DNA from 2 places in the Colwellia sp. SU-HH01172 genome. Region 2 is predicted to be linked to the other one. Evidence: predicted binding sites of a transcription regulator. Region 2 holds the regulator's gene; the other holds the start of a gene.

Region 1 (7,632 bases), on a different contig from region 2:
GTTCCCACGGCAATACCTTTTGGCATTTGTACAATGGAAAGTAGCGAGTCTTGACCACTCAATGCTTTTGATTGAACGGGTACACCTAATACAGGTAATGGTGTGAATGCAGCTGTCATGCCCGGTAAATGTGCAGCACCGCCAGCACCAGCAATAATCACCTTGATGCCACGATCTTTTGCACCTTCAGCATATTCTGCTAATAAGTGAGGCGTTCTGTGGGCTGAAACAACTTTTGTTTCATAAGCAACATTAAGTAAATCTAACATATCGGTAGCATGCTTCATTGTTGGCCAATCTGATTTTGACCCCATGATAATACCCACTTTCATCATTTTTCACCTTAATAATTAGTTACTAAATCAGAGGCTTTTTACCTCAAAAAATAAGCCGCGCATTATACCTAGGTTTGCTTCAATACGGAAATATTCTCTGAACAAGTTGTTTGAAAATTCATCGAATCAGTCTGTTTATACTTTAGTCGATCCTAGACTAAAGACGCATAGGTTAAAAATTTAAAATATGTACACTGACAATATGCATAAAGGGGAGGCAATTCTATAATTATATAAGCCAGCAACCCCATTGTTACAATGAGGAAAGATGATGAACAATAATTATGATCAAGGCTTAGACAAAGTCGCCGCTAATAGCCAGCCACTTACACCGATAAATTTCTTAAATCGCACTGCCGATGTTTATCCTAACAAAACCGCTATTATTCATGGTAAGCAAAAGTTCACTTATGATGAATATCGTAAAAATGTTCGTCGTTTAGCGTCAGGTCTTATTAATCAGGGGGTAAAACCCGGACAAACAGTAAGCATAATGGCAGCGAATATTCCCGCATTTCTCGATGCTCATTATGGTGTGCCGCTAACCGGTGCCGTACTCAATGCCATCAACATTCGCCTTGATGCTGAGAACATTGCCTTTATTTTAGATCACGGTGAATGTGATGTGCTGCTAACTGACACGGCATTTTCAGGTGTTATTAAGCAAGCATTGGCATTATCTAAGCGAAAGCCTTTGGTGATTGATATTGATGATGTTGAAGGCCCAGGTGGTGAACGTTTAGGAATTATTGAATATCAAGAACTGCTAAACCAAGGTAATGAAAACTTTGAAGGCTCTTTAGTTCATGACGAATGGCAGGCGTTAGCACTTAACTATACGTCTGGCACTACCGGTAACCCAAAAGGTGTGGTGTATTCGCATCGTGGTGCTTATCTTAATGCCATTGGCCATAACTTCATTTGGCCGACGGATAATAAAACGGTTTATTTATGGACACTACCTTTGTTTCATTGCAATGGTTGGTGCTTCCCTTGGACAATTGTTGCGGTGGGCGGTACGCAAGTTTGTTTAAGGCAAGTGGAAGTAGGGGCTATTGTTAATTCCATGATTGAAAACAAGGTCAGCCATTTTTGTGGTGCGCCAATTGTGCTTAATATGATCCTTAATGCTGATCAAGAGTTACTAAATCAACTACCTAAAAATATCAAAGCGATGACCGCTGGTGCGCCACCACCAGCCGCCGTCATTAAGGGCATTGAAAGTCTAGGTATTGAAATAACGCAAAGCTATGGTTTAACCGAAGTTTATGGACCTTGCGTGGTGAGTGAATGGAAAGATGAATGGAATGATAAAAGTGATGATGAAAGGGCTGCGTTAAAAGCACGCCAAGGTGTCCGTTATCCGACACAAGAAGAAGTTGATGTGCTTAACCCTGACACTATGGAGCCGGTGCGAGCCGATGGCGAAACTATTGGTGAAATCATGTTTCGCGGTAATACCACCATGAAGGGCTATTTGAAAAATGAGAAAGCCACCTATGAAGCCTTTGCACATGGTTGGTTCCATTCTGGTGATTTAGCGGTGAAACACCCAGACGGTTATATCGAAATACGTGATCGCTCAAAAGATATCATTATTTCCGGTGGTGAAAATATTTCATCAGTGGAAGTGGAAGGGGTGTTGTATAAACATCCTGCTATTTTAGAAGCTGCCGTAGTGGCAAAAAAAGATGAAAAATGGGGCGAAACCCCTTGTGCTTTTGTTGGCTTAAAACGCGGTCAAACCTTAACTGAGCAAGATATTATTCAGCATTGTCGAGAACATATGGCTGGCTTTAAAGTCCCTAAAACCATTGTCTTTAGTGAGTTACCGAAAACATCGACAGGTAAAGTGCAAAAGTTTGTACTGCGCCAAAAGATTAAGGAATTATTTGAAGATTAGATAGAATTACCACCTTAGAATAAAAAGGCTAACAAGTGTTAGCCTTTTTATATTTCACACATTACGTTTTTGTTGGTTGTTTTAGATGTTGATCTAAAAAGCTTAATACCTTTCTCATATATGCTTTTTGATTTTCAGGTTTATAGAAACCATGGCCTTCTTTATCAACAACATACCATTGGTAAGGTTTGTTAGCTTTGTCTAAGGCCGTTTGTAATCGCTCAACATGTTCCATTGGCGCAATTTTATCATTTTCGCCATGAGCTAATAACAATGGAATTTTTATTTTATCGGCATAATAAACCGGAGATGATTTTCTTAACTGTTCTGTATCAGTTCCTAACACGTCTTTCCAGAAACTTGCTACAGCACGACTATTATTTTCCTCATGAATTAGCGCTAAGTCATATACCCCTGCGTTTGCAATCGCGCAATTATAGGTGCTAGGGTAAATCGCTGCACTCTGAATAGCTGAATATGCGCCAAAACTTGTACCCATAATACAAGCATTGTTCGGGCTAGCTTTACCTTGTTTTACCAGCCATTGGTATGAATCATAAATATCTTGTTGTATTAAGGTTCCCCACGCTTTATGCCCAGATATCTCGAAGTTTCGTCCATATCCACCTGATCCACGGTAGTTAACTTGCAATACAGAATAACCATTGAGAGCTAAGTATTGCTTTTGAGATGAATAACCCCAGTAATCTCGAACACCGTGAGGACCACCATGCACTAAAATTACTACTGGTGCTGGAGCTCCTTTCTTAAAGCTTTTTGCGGGAGTAAAATAACCATTAATTTTGGTTCCATCCTTTGCTGACAGCTGAATGGGCTCAGTCTTCATTAGGTCGTTAGTATTAGTTTTTGACTTGAACCTAAATAGTAACGAAATGGTTTTATTTTTATTATCAAAAAGGTATAGGCTTCCAGGATCAACATCTGAAGAAACATACACGATATAAAATAGTCCGTCATCTGTCCTACTGGTTATATTTATTGAACTGTAAGGAAATGTACTAAGTAAGCTTTTAAATATTGCGGCTTCTTCCACGCTCTTATTTAGTATTAAGTAGGCAGGGTAGCCATCATCGATACGTAATGCAAAAGCGGAGCGTTTATCCGTTGTTAATTCGATGTCGGTAATGTCGACACTCTTATCGGTATAAACTTTTTTATATGAATAGTCTTCTAAATTTAATTTGAAAAGGCCTGTTATATCTTGATTTTTATTATCTAGAGTATATAAATATTTTCCAGATTTATTAATTGAAACTAGCTTTACCGAATTCCCCATTATATTTTCGGTGACTTCTTGCCATTGCCTTTCTTTTCTCAAATAAACTTTATTTTTATTATCTCGACTTTTCCCCATAACAGCTTTGATAGAACCATTTGTATCCGTTAAAAATGTTGCAAAAGGGACTGGCGATTTAAGTACCTTCTTTTTAATAATACCTGTGTATACGTTAAGTAACAGTGCCGAGGCCAGTCTTTCTCCTGTTGTACTCATGGGGGTTGAGCTAATTAAAATATGCTTTTCATCTTCCGGTAAGATATCGATAATATCTCCCCAACCAAAAGTTGACTTCTGCTTTTTAATTGCACTACCTGTTTGCATTTCACCTGATTGATAGCCATAGATAAGCTTTCTTTTAGTACCATCAAGGTTAACTGCAAATAATTCACCGTAAAATTGTGGCACTTCAAGCCAAGGTTCCCGCTTAACTATTCGTGATACAACCCTTTCATTATTTACCCAACTATAATCACCTACTTCGTAGTTCCCACCCATATTAAGTGAGCCTACGGCTTTCATTGTTATGCGGTCAAAGAATAATAAAACGGATTTATTTTCATGAAGAGCCTGAACAGCTAAGTGTTTTCCATCCGGAGATATTTTGGCATTCTGGTATTGAGAGTAATCAAAAAGAGTGTCCCAGTTGTTTGCTTTTATGGGAAAATTAAAAAATAGTAAGGTAAAAAATAGTAATAGGCTTTGTAGTATCTTCATTATATTTTATTCCGTTAATTTAAGTTAGTTATTAGATATTGTTGAAAGGCCTATAATGGGGGACTCAGCAAAAATGTGTCCAATAACTATTCCATGGTTTTATATTGTTAACAATACCTTAGATAGTAATTAAAAGTAACTTTAAAGTCCTTTTTGTAAATATACAAGATAGGTTGTTCTTTAGTGGAAATTAAAATGCAGTAAAGTTAAAAAAACGTATAATCACCGATAAGTTACTTTTACTAATCGACGAAATAAAACCCAATGACAACAGCGTTAGAAACATTCCAGCAAGGTGGCATTATCGCTTACCCGACCGAAGCCGTGTTTGGTTTAGGATGTGACCCTGATAATAGTGAAGCGATAGAAAAGCTTCTCGCTCTAAAGAATCGTCCTGCAGACAAAGGCTTAATTTTGCTGGCGGGAAATTACTCGCAATTATTACCTTATATTGACGATAGTAAAATTCCGCAAGAAAAGCGCATTGAGGTTTTATCTCGTTGGCCTGATGGCATAACTCAAGTAGTGGCAAAAGCGCCACAGTTATCACCTCTATTATCAGGAAAATTTGATTCCATTGCTGTGCGTATAACCAGCCAGCCTGATGTGGTTGCTTTATGTAAAGCCACTAACAAGCCTATTGTTTCTACTAGTGCCAACTTAAGTGGTCACGAGCCTGCTAAAACCTGGCAGAGCATACCTAGCGAATTGTCTGATAAAATCGACTTTATTATTAAAGGTAAAACCTTAGGCTTTGAACAGCCTTCTACTATTATTGATGCATTATCAGGGGAAGTAATTCGCTCATGAGTACTATAGATATTAATGTTGTTATTGAATTTTTAAAATCATTGCAAGATCAAATTTGTTCAGCCCTAGAAGCTGCAGATGGAAGTGGCAAGTTTGTTGAAGATAATTGGCAGCGCGCCGAAGGTGGTGGCGGCAGAACACGTGTATTAACAAACGGCAATGTAATAGAGCAAGGTGGGGTTAATTTTTCTGTTGTTTCTGGTGATAAGTTACCGCCATCGGCGACTGCACATCGACCGGAACTGGCAGGCCGAAAATGGCAGGCATGTGGTGTGTCGTTAGTTATTCACCCTAAAAATCCCTTTATTCCAACTTCGCATGCCAATGTTCGCTTTTTTATTGCGGAAAAAGAAGGCGAAGCACCCGTATGGTGGTTTGGTGGTGGTTTCGATTTAACACCATTTTACCCGTTTAAAGAAGACGTTGTGCATTGGCATCAAACGGCAAAAGATATTTGCCAACCATTTGGTGATGATATTTATCCAGCGCACAAAGCGTGGTGTGATGAGTATTTCTATTTAAAGCATAGAAATGAAACGCGCGGTGTTGGTGGTTTGTTTTTTGATGATCTTAATAAATGGGAGTTTGGTAAATGCTTCAAATATATGCAGGCTGTAGGAGAAGGCTTTATTGATGCTTATGTTCCGTTAATTGAGAAACGTAAAGACACACCATTTACTGATGAGCATCGTCAATTTCAGTTATATCGTCGCGGTCGTTACGTTGAATTTAATTTAGTCTTTGATCGTGGTACCTTGTTTGGCTTGCAGTCAGGCGGAAGAACCGAATCAATATTAATGTCGATGCCGCCTTTGGCACGTTGGGAATATAATTTTCAAGCTGAAGTAGGTAGTGACGAAGAAAAGCTACAGAACTACCTACTACCACAAGATTGGTTATCATAAATCTAGCAAAATCCTAATAACGCACACTGCAGTATGTTTTTGAAAATTTAAATATATGCTTTTTGTGCGTTTAATCACAAAATAGAAGCTTTTAACTTCGCCATTAATATAAAACCACAATTATTTTACGGTTTCTTACAAACCTTGCGCTAGATCAATTACTCTACTATTTAGCAGGCGTAAAATTACCCCATTGAACAAATCTAATATTTTTTATATTTAACAAAAGGTAATGCCTCATGAAAACATCAGTAATTAATGGATTAATTCTTTCCGCTCTTACATTATCTCCACTTGCTTTAGCTAACCAGGCTGGCGACTTTATTGTTCGAGGCGGTGCAACGAATATTACTCCGGATAGTGATAAATCTAACATTATGTTAGCGGGTGCTGACTCAACAATGACATTAACCGTTGATGACAACACGCAGTTAGGTTTGAACTTTGTATACTTCTACGATAGCAACTGGGCCGTAGAGCTTTTAGCTGCAACGCCATTTACTCATGACGTTACAATTCAAGATAAAAACGCCGTGTTAGGTGTTGACGGCGCAAACTTAGGTGAAGTTTCACACTTACCACCAACACTAAGTGCATTATATTACTTTGATACCAACTCAGCATTTAAGCCTTATGTTGGCGTTGGTATTAACTATACAGTTTTCTTTGATGAGGAATTTGCTGCTGCGCCGAAAAGTTTAGGTTTAAGCAACTTAGAACTAGATGGCTCATTTGGCTTATCTGCACAAATTGGTGCTGATTATCATTTAGATGAAAAGTGGTCATTAAATGCTTCTATTCGCTATATCGATATTGACTCTGATGCCACGTTTGATGTTGCCGGAAATAATATTGGTAAAGCAGAAGTGAATGTTGACCCTATGGTTTACTCTTTAATGCTAGGTTATAAATTTTAATTAAATTATTAACCAGATATAATTGATATAAAAAAGCAGTAATTCAATTACTGCTTTTTGGTTTTCATCTTCCAACAACTAGGTTAGTCTACTATTAAACATTCTAGCCAGTAACCTCATGGATCAATTTCGCGTTTTTGGTAACCCCATTTCCCAATCAAAATCTCCCTTTATTCACCAACAGTTTGCTTTGCAAACAAAACAATTAATGAATTACCAAAGTGAGTTGGTTGAATTAGATAAATTTGCTTTAGCGGTACAAGAGTTAATCGCTAATAACGGTAAAGGTGCCAATGTTACTGCGCCGTTTAAAGAGCAAGCATTTGCTTTGTGTGATGAGCTGAGTGGGAGAGCTGAATTAGCCGGAGCAGTTAATACGTTAATTTTTACTAACGGCAAAGTTTATGGCGATACCACAGATGGTTTAGGTTTAGTGAATGATCTGCTTAGACATCAAGTGAAATTGCAAAACAGCAACATATTATTACTCGGCGCTGGTGGTGCTGCTAAAGGTGTAGTGCAAGCAATTCTAGAGCAATCTCCACAATCTTTAACCATTGCGAATAGAACATTGAGTAAAGCTCAAGCTATTGCCAATCAATATTCGAAAGCTAGCGTAAGTGCTATAACGTTTGAAGACACTGAACAGCTTGCCTTTGATGTTATTATCAATGCAACTTCGGCTGGGCTTTCTGGTGCAAGCTTACCAATTGCTGATCAAACAATAGCAAGTGCTCATACCTGTTAT
Region 2 (7,632 bases):
GGAGAATTAGAGCGAGTAGGCACAGGTGGTACCGCAGATACAACTATCATCACCTTGCAACATGCTGGGGGCTGGGAATACGGTGATAACTTTTTCTTCATCGACCATAGTCGCTACAGTGTAAATAACGACGCAAATTTTCCTGTTGAAGACAGTAGCGAATTTTATGGCGAATGGTATTCAAATTTTAGCTTAGGTGCGATTACAGGCAATGATTTCTCTTTTGGTATTGTCAAAGATATTGGCGTTGTTGCCGGTGTCAACTTCGCCCCAGAGGTTGATAGTTCATGGTTGTTACCTGGTGTTAGATTTTCATTAGACTTGCCCGGCTTTGCCTTTGCTCAGGTGGATGTGACGAGTTACATACATCAAGGTGGCGGTAGTGCTTCGTCTTCGGTTTTTACCGTTGTTGACGAAGATTCAAGCTTTATGATTGATTTTTCATGGGCTTACCCGTTTAAAATTGGCTCAACGAGTTGGAGTATCGAAGGTCATTTAGAATATATCGATGGTCGTCAGCAAACCAATAACTTTGGCAGCACTGAACTAGAATCTTGGATATTGTTTCAACCGCAAGTGCGTTTAGATTTAGGTGAAGCATTAGGGAATAAAGCTGGGCAATTATTTGTCGGAATTGAATATCAATATTGGCAAAACAAGTTAGGTGAAAAAGACACTGATGACAATACCGTGCAATTTTTAGCGGTTTGGCGTTTCTAAAGTAGGATACTCAAACCACACTTATTCCACGTTCTACACGACAGCTTATTGCGATTTAAGTTGTGCCTAAACTAGCTGTATTTGACATGCAGCTAGCATTTTATCTGATTACTTATTTATCGAGTAATTTTTATTGGTGATTTAGTCACCATCATTATTTAGCTTAACTCAACTCAATAAAGGTTACCTATGAGCGACTTTAAACAACGGGCGTTGAATTATCACGCCTACCCAACGCCTGGAAAAATAGCGGTGGAAATCACTACCCAAGCAGAAACCAGTGACGACTTATCACTAGCCTATAGTCCAGGAGTTGCCGAGCCATGTCGAGCAATTGCTGATAATATCGATGATGTATATAAATATACCGGCAAGGGCAATACCGTTGCCGTGATATCTAATGGTAGTGCCGTATTAGGTTTAGGAAATTTAGGGCCTTTGGCATCAAAACCTGTGATGGAAGGTAAGGCATTATTATTTAAACGGTTTGCCAATATAGACTCTTATGATATTGAAGTGACTCATAAAACCACTGACGAGTTTATTAATACCGTTGCCAGTATTGCCGATACGTTTGGTGGTATCAATTTAGAAGATATTAAAGCGCCAGACTGTTTTATTATTGAAAAAGCTTTACAGCAGCGCTGTAAAATCCCCATTTTTCATGATGATCAACACGGCACAGCCATTGTAACCGCAGCGGCGATGCTAAATGCCTTAGAAGTTCAAGAAAAAGATATTAATACCGCGGTTATTGTTTGCTTGGGGGCAGGTGCGGCCGCGATAGCGTGTATGGAGTTGCTTATTGAATGTGGCGCCCAACGAGAAAAAATATATATGTTAGATACCAAAGGTGTTGTGCATACGCGTCGAACGGATCTAAACGAATATAAATCGTTATTTGCCAATAATACTGATAAACGGACATTAGATGACGCCATTGCTGGCGCCGATGTTTTTGTTGGTGTTTCAGGACCAAATTTATTAACTGAGCAGCAACTATTGACTATGGCGAGTAAGCCGATTGTATTTGCCTGCTCAAATCCCGATCCTGAAATAAAGCCGGAGCTTGCTCACTCGGTGCGTGATGACTTAATCATGGCAACGGGGCGTTCTGACTACCCAAATCAAGTGAATAATGTTTTGTGCTTCCCGTTTATTTTTAGAGGTGCATTAGATGTTCGGGCGAGAAAAATAAATAGTGCTATGAAAATAGCCGCTGTGCACGCGATTGGTCAATTAGCCAAAGAACAAGTGCCAGACAGCGTTTTAAAAGCTACTGGTGAAGAGCATTTAAGCTTTGGAAAAGACTATATTATTCCACGTCCTATGGATCCTAGGTTATGCAACAATGTGGCAAAAGCCGTTGCTCAAGCGGCGGTAGACTCTGGTGTCGCGGCACTAGCAATGCCAGAGCGTTATTGTGAGTAACGATATTTAGTATTTAGCCTTGAATTTGTTTGTGAGTTTTTTGTATATCTGCATTTTATATCCTAGGCTTGAGAAAGTGATTAGGTAAATGTATTGATAATTCATAATGTTAAACTCGCTGCATTAGCAAGGCATTATACATTCATTTTAACTATGACTTGGCAAAATGAACTTTAGGTGATTATTCATGTTATTGAAACAAAAAGTATATGCTGGATTAATCCTAGCCATGCTCCTGCCCTTAACCGTATCAACTTTACTTTTCACCAATAGCATACGTAGCCATACCGAAGAAAAGCTTGCTAGAGTTGATTTACCAACGGCACTAAACGAAGTAAAAAACGGCATTGAATTAGAGCTCGCAATTCCCATCATGGTCTCTAAAGAAATCGCGCAAAATTCATTTGTTAGTAGCTGGCTTAAAAACAATGAAGAGCTAAGTCAACAAGCCGCTTTTATTGACTACTTGTCGGTTATTAAGCAAGAGAATAAAGCCATTAGTGCCTATATCGTGTCGCTTCAGTCGAGCAACTATTACACCGATGCAGGTATTACCCGGCAAGTTGATCAGCAAAATGATAGCTGGTTTTATAATTTTCTAGCATCTGATAAAACCTTTGAGCTAAGTTTGGATGTTGATAAATTGACCAATCAAGTTGTTGTCTTTATTAACTATGTTGTGGTTGTTGATAGCAAGCGAGTTGCTGTCGCTGGCATAGGACTATCTTTAGATTCGATGACCAGCTTAGTTAGTAACCATCGAATTGGTAAGTCAGGGCTAGTTTACTTAGTTTCAAATGATGGCAAGATCATGCTGCATGGTGACAAGACTAAAATAGGTCAGTCTGTTGAACTGTTAGCAATGCAAGCAGGAAAACTGGTAACTAAAAAAATAAATGCTGAAGAGTATGTGATTTCGAGCACCTCTCTCGATTCCTTAGATTGGCATTTAGTTGCCGAGATCCCTGAAGAGCAATTATCTGGGCCGCTTAATAAAGCCATTAATAAAAATATAATTTTTGGTATCGTCATAGCATTAATAGGCTTTGCATTAGTTAGGATTTTGGCGAGGCAAATATTTAAGCCACTAGAAGAAATTACCGATGCGGTAACCGCACTGACCGAAAAGGATGGTGATTTAACGGCAAGATTACCAGCCAATGAGAGTAATGAAGTTGGGATTTTAGCGACAAAATTTAATTTATTTTTACAGCAGCTTCATGAGATGTTTAAGCAAGTGTCTATTTCTGCAACACATGTGCAAGATATCGCCGAACTTGTGCAAGAGAAAGTACAAGGCGCGGCAGGTCTTGCAGAAAGGCAGTCTTCTAATACGCAAACGGTTGCAGCAGCGGTGAATGAAATGGAAGTCACCGTGCAAGATATTTCAAATAATGCCAAAGGCGCTTCTGAAATTGCAATGGCGACTGAAGCAACGACCCAAAATGGCGCTCAGTTTGTTAATGACACCATAGCGCAGATGGGCAATTTAGAGACATCAATGGCAACATCGGTTGAGTCGGTAACTGAACTGTCTGGTGAAATTAAGTCCATTACCAATGTTTTAGATGTTATTAAGGGCATATCTGAGCAGACCAATTTGTTGGCACTCAATGCTGCTATTGAAGCCGCTAGAGCAGGAGAGCAAGGGCGAGGCTTTGCTGTTGTTGCCGATGAAGTGAGAACATTAGCCAAACGCACGGCAGAATCGACAGAACAAATTAATGACATGATAGAAACACTAAATGCCAAAGCTTCTACCACAGTATCTTCGATTGAACTAGGCAGTAAAAATACTCTTGAAAGTGCGGAAAGGCTGAAAGAAACTGGCAGTACGCTGGATAATATTGCCAGCGAAATTGTTAACTTGACCGAAATGAATACCTCTGTTGCATCGGCTACAAAAGAGCAAACATTAGCCACGTCAGAAATAAGTCAAAATATCGTAATGATTGCTAATTCTGCCGATCAAACCAAAGAAAACATGGTCAAGTCAGAAGAATTATGTGATGGCTTACATCAAGAGTCTAATACTCTAAAAGATCTAATCGGCAGATTTACCTTATAAAGCTGGAGGAAAGTCATAATTTTCTTATTTTAAAAGTTAAGCAGAGGACTGACTCTGCTCAAGCTTCTAAAAGAAAATATTAACTGTCGTGAGCTACTCGACATCAAGCGGGGAAATATAACCATCTGGCTTTAATGCCAACACATCGCAGTTTAGCCGATCAATAACATGCTCAGCGGTATTACCAATCAAGGCCGCAGATAATCCCGTTCGGCCTACGGTGCCTAGAATCACTAATTCAGCGTCCAAGTCATTAGCCAGGCTTTCAATAACGTCCTCTGGTAAACCTTCTTTGATATGAGTGTTTTCTTTACTTATATTAAATGCTTTAGCATGTTCAAACATGGCATTTTCATGATGCTTTAACATCGAACGATTATAATCGCTGGCATTAAATTCAGGAATTTCAATGGCGATGTTAACGGGTGTACCAGGGAAAGAATTAACTAAGTGTAAGTTAGCTTTCATTACTTTGGTTAACTGTTTGGCTTCGGCGGTAATTTTATCGTTTAGTGAGCGATGTTCTTCTTCATCACTACCAATATTGAGTGCCGCAACAATATTGCCGTTGTCTGGCCATAAATGTTCTTTCACCAGTAACACTGGACATGGGCATTTACGTAAAATATGCCAATCAGTCGGTGTGAAGATGACTGATTTTAGTTTATCGTGTTGATGCGTGCCCTTAATAACGATGTCGTAGCCATTTTTAAGCACTTGCTCAATGATTTGTTCAAAGGGGCGGTTATGCCAAATAACTTGGCAATCAATACTGAGTTCAGCAACATCAAGCTCTGAGATAATTGACTGTAACCATTGAGTTCTGTCGTTGATCACCGATTGACGCATAGCCTCTCGCTCATCGCTTGAAAGCATGGTGGTCATTTCATAAGAAAAATCATATATGGTCAAAAATGCTGTAATGCTAGCGCCTGTTTTACGGGCCAATTCTAGTGCACGCTCTAAAGCTTTTTGATCTTCTGTTGTTGGGTCAACAATAGCGAGTATTTTTTGATACTTTTCCATATCTAATTCCTTTATCAATTGTCTACTGTAACTATAACAATAGACCACTTTGAGTCAATAATAGTTGTTTTAAATCAAATTATTATCGTCTCTAAGATAAACAACAATTCACGCTAAGCATAGCGTGAATTGTTTCAATAAGGAAATTTAGAAAAGTAAGAAGGGGTTAAAGCGCTGCGCACTCGTTTAATTTATCAATATCTAAAATGGTGATGAGTTTGCCATCAACTTGGATCAAGCCATTTTTATGGAAACGATTAAGCAAACGGCTAATGGTTTCAACCGTTAAACCAATATAGTTGCCAATATCACTGCGAGTCATCGACAAACGAAACTCTGACGCCGATAAACCACGAGCATGGTAACGAGTACTTAAGGTACTAATAAACGTTGCTAATCGTTGTTCGGCATTTTTTCGGTTCAGCAAGGTTAGCATTTCTTGATCGCCACGAATTTCCGTACTCATCATGCGTAAAATTTGTTTTTTTAGTTTCGGCATGCTGTTAGATAAGGTATCAAGTGTGTTGTAAGGGATTTCACAGACCATAGAGGTTTCTAAAGCTTTGGCAAAGCTTGGATGTTCTGCATTGGCAATGGCATCAAAACCCAATAAGTCACCTGCTAAATGAAATCCGGTAATTTGCTCTTCACCTTGCTCGTTTACCGTGTAGGTTTTAAAGGTACCTGAACGGATGGCGTACAATGCATGCATAGGCTGGCCATCATTAAATATTTGCTCACCTTTATGAATAGGTCGCTTACGATCGATAATATTATCTAAGGTATCGAGTTCTTTATCGTTTAAAGAAAACGGTATGCATAGCTCACTAATGCTACAGTTTTGACAGTGAATATGTTGCTGACCTGTACACGATTTATTACTCATAATGACCTATAGTTCATTTGCATTTTAATGATGTGGATCATATTAGATGCGTTATAGATATGCAATAAGTATAGTATAAATACCGTATAAAATCACCAGAATAGCGGCGAGTTTTCTAAAGAGCGTATTGCTCAGTAGGGACTTAATACTGATAGTGCCCAGTGAGACAGAAAGTAATGCTGGCAGGGTACCTAGGCCAAAGAAAAACATAATTAAGGCGCCGTTAATAGTATTAGCGCTGGCTAATGCCCAGGTAAGAGTTGAGTATACCAAACCACAAGGCAACCAGCCCCATAATGCCCCTAAGGCAAATGCACTACGAGTATTTTTAATCGGAATAAACTTCTTGGTATTAGGGGAAATATGGCGCCATAGTTTTTTACCAATATGCTCGACATGGCTTAACCACATTAACCACTGTCCTAGATATAAACCGAGTAAGATAAGAAAGATGCCAGCGACAGTTTTTAACGCTGCAATGGGCAAACCGACATTTTTTGCCGCCATTGAACTGGTAAACGCGACTAATGCGCCAATGAGACTGTAAGAAAAAATTCGTCCGAAATTATAGGCAAAAACAATGCGATATTTGTTATTGCTGACCTCATTCGATATTGCTGTGGTGAGCATGGTACTAATGCCACCACACATCACGATACAATGCCCAGAGCCTAATAAGCCAATAACAAATGCTGAGAAGTAATCTAGGGTCATATTAAGGGTTACTTCTGTGTATCTTGCTCGTTATTTATCGTGGAATTATCGTCGTCGTTATCAACTTGTTCGTCTTTTTTTTCGTTGGCATCGTCATATAAAATACTCATGCCTTGTTTTTCTAGATCATCGAATTGTTCTGTTTTTACCGCCCAAAAGAAGATATAAATACCAACAGCCGTTAACAGAATAGCAATAGGGATCAATACGTAAATTACACTCATTTTCTTAATAGCCTTAACGAATTACTCACCACTAAAATTGAACTGGCAGACATGCCAATAACAGCCATGTATGGTGCAATATAACCCATAACCGCCAAAGGTAATACGATGGCATTGTAACCAAATGCCCAAAGGTAGTTTTGCTTTATAATTTTTGCAGTGCGTATGGAAACATCTCTCAAGGTCTGAACTGATTTGAGTTTATTGTTGAGTAAAATGACATCAGCACCGTTTTTAGCAATGTCAGTGCCGCTGCCCATGGCAATGGATAAATGTGCCGCGCCTAATACTGGACTATCGTTGACGCCGTCACCAATCATAGCAACGGTATGAGACAATTGTTGGGCTTTAATGGCGTTGACTTTATCTTGGGCTGACAAATTTGCTTGTACGTCATTAAGCTTTAGTTGGCTTTGTAGTTTATTGCAACCGACTAAGTGATCGCCAGAAAGCATTAAGGTTTTAACTTGATTGTTATGCAGAAATTCAATCAGTGCTTTGGCGTCATCACGTAAACCGTCATGCAAATAGAATTCTGCTATTAAGGTTTCATTCTCCATCAG

The links. Region 2 encodes FNR, which switches genes on or off when oxygen is low (the NO sensors DNR and NnrR bind a similar motif). Its sites were predicted from a motif close to TTGATCTAGATCAA; they were not measured.
Region 1: the regulator FNR is predicted to act here: its motif matches at 6,112-6,125, upstream of AC27JP_RS07060 (OmpW/AlkL family protein).

The regions. Positions count from the first base shown of each region.
Region 1 is NZ_BAAJMB010000001.1:1,578,349-1,585,980, forward strand. Features, by position in the region: gene purE (5-(carboxyamino)imidazole ribonucleotide mutase) at 1-332, opposite strand, end outside; gene AC27JP_RS07040 (acyl-CoA synthetase) at 604-2,238, shown strand; gene AC27JP_RS07045 (alpha/beta hydrolase family protein) at 2,300-4,252, opposite strand; gene tsaC (L-threonylcarbamoyladenylate synthase type 1 TsaC) at 4,517-5,062, shown strand; gene hemF (oxygen-dependent coproporphyrinogen oxidase) at 5,059-5,967, shown strand; gene AC27JP_RS07060 (OmpW/AlkL family protein) at 6,207-6,884, shown strand; gene aroE (shikimate dehydrogenase) at 7,003-7,632, shown strand, end outside.
Region 2 is NZ_BAAJMB010000004.1:259,315-266,946, forward strand. Features, by position in the region: gene AC27JP_RS12595 (hypothetical protein) at 1-720, shown strand, start outside; gene AC27JP_RS12600 (malic enzyme-like NAD(P)-binding protein) at 910-2,151, shown strand; gene AC27JP_RS12605 (methyl-accepting chemotaxis protein) at 2,339-4,219, shown strand; gene uspE (universal stress protein UspE) at 4,313-5,245, opposite strand; gene fnr (fumarate/nitrate reduction transcriptional regulator Fnr) at 5,412-6,131, opposite strand; gene AC27JP_RS12620 (sulfite exporter TauE/SafE family protein) at 6,183-6,845, opposite strand; gene ccoS (cbb3-type cytochrome oxidase assembly protein CcoS) at 6,854-7,069, opposite strand; gene AC27JP_RS12630 (heavy metal translocating P-type ATPase) at 7,066-7,632, opposite strand, start outside.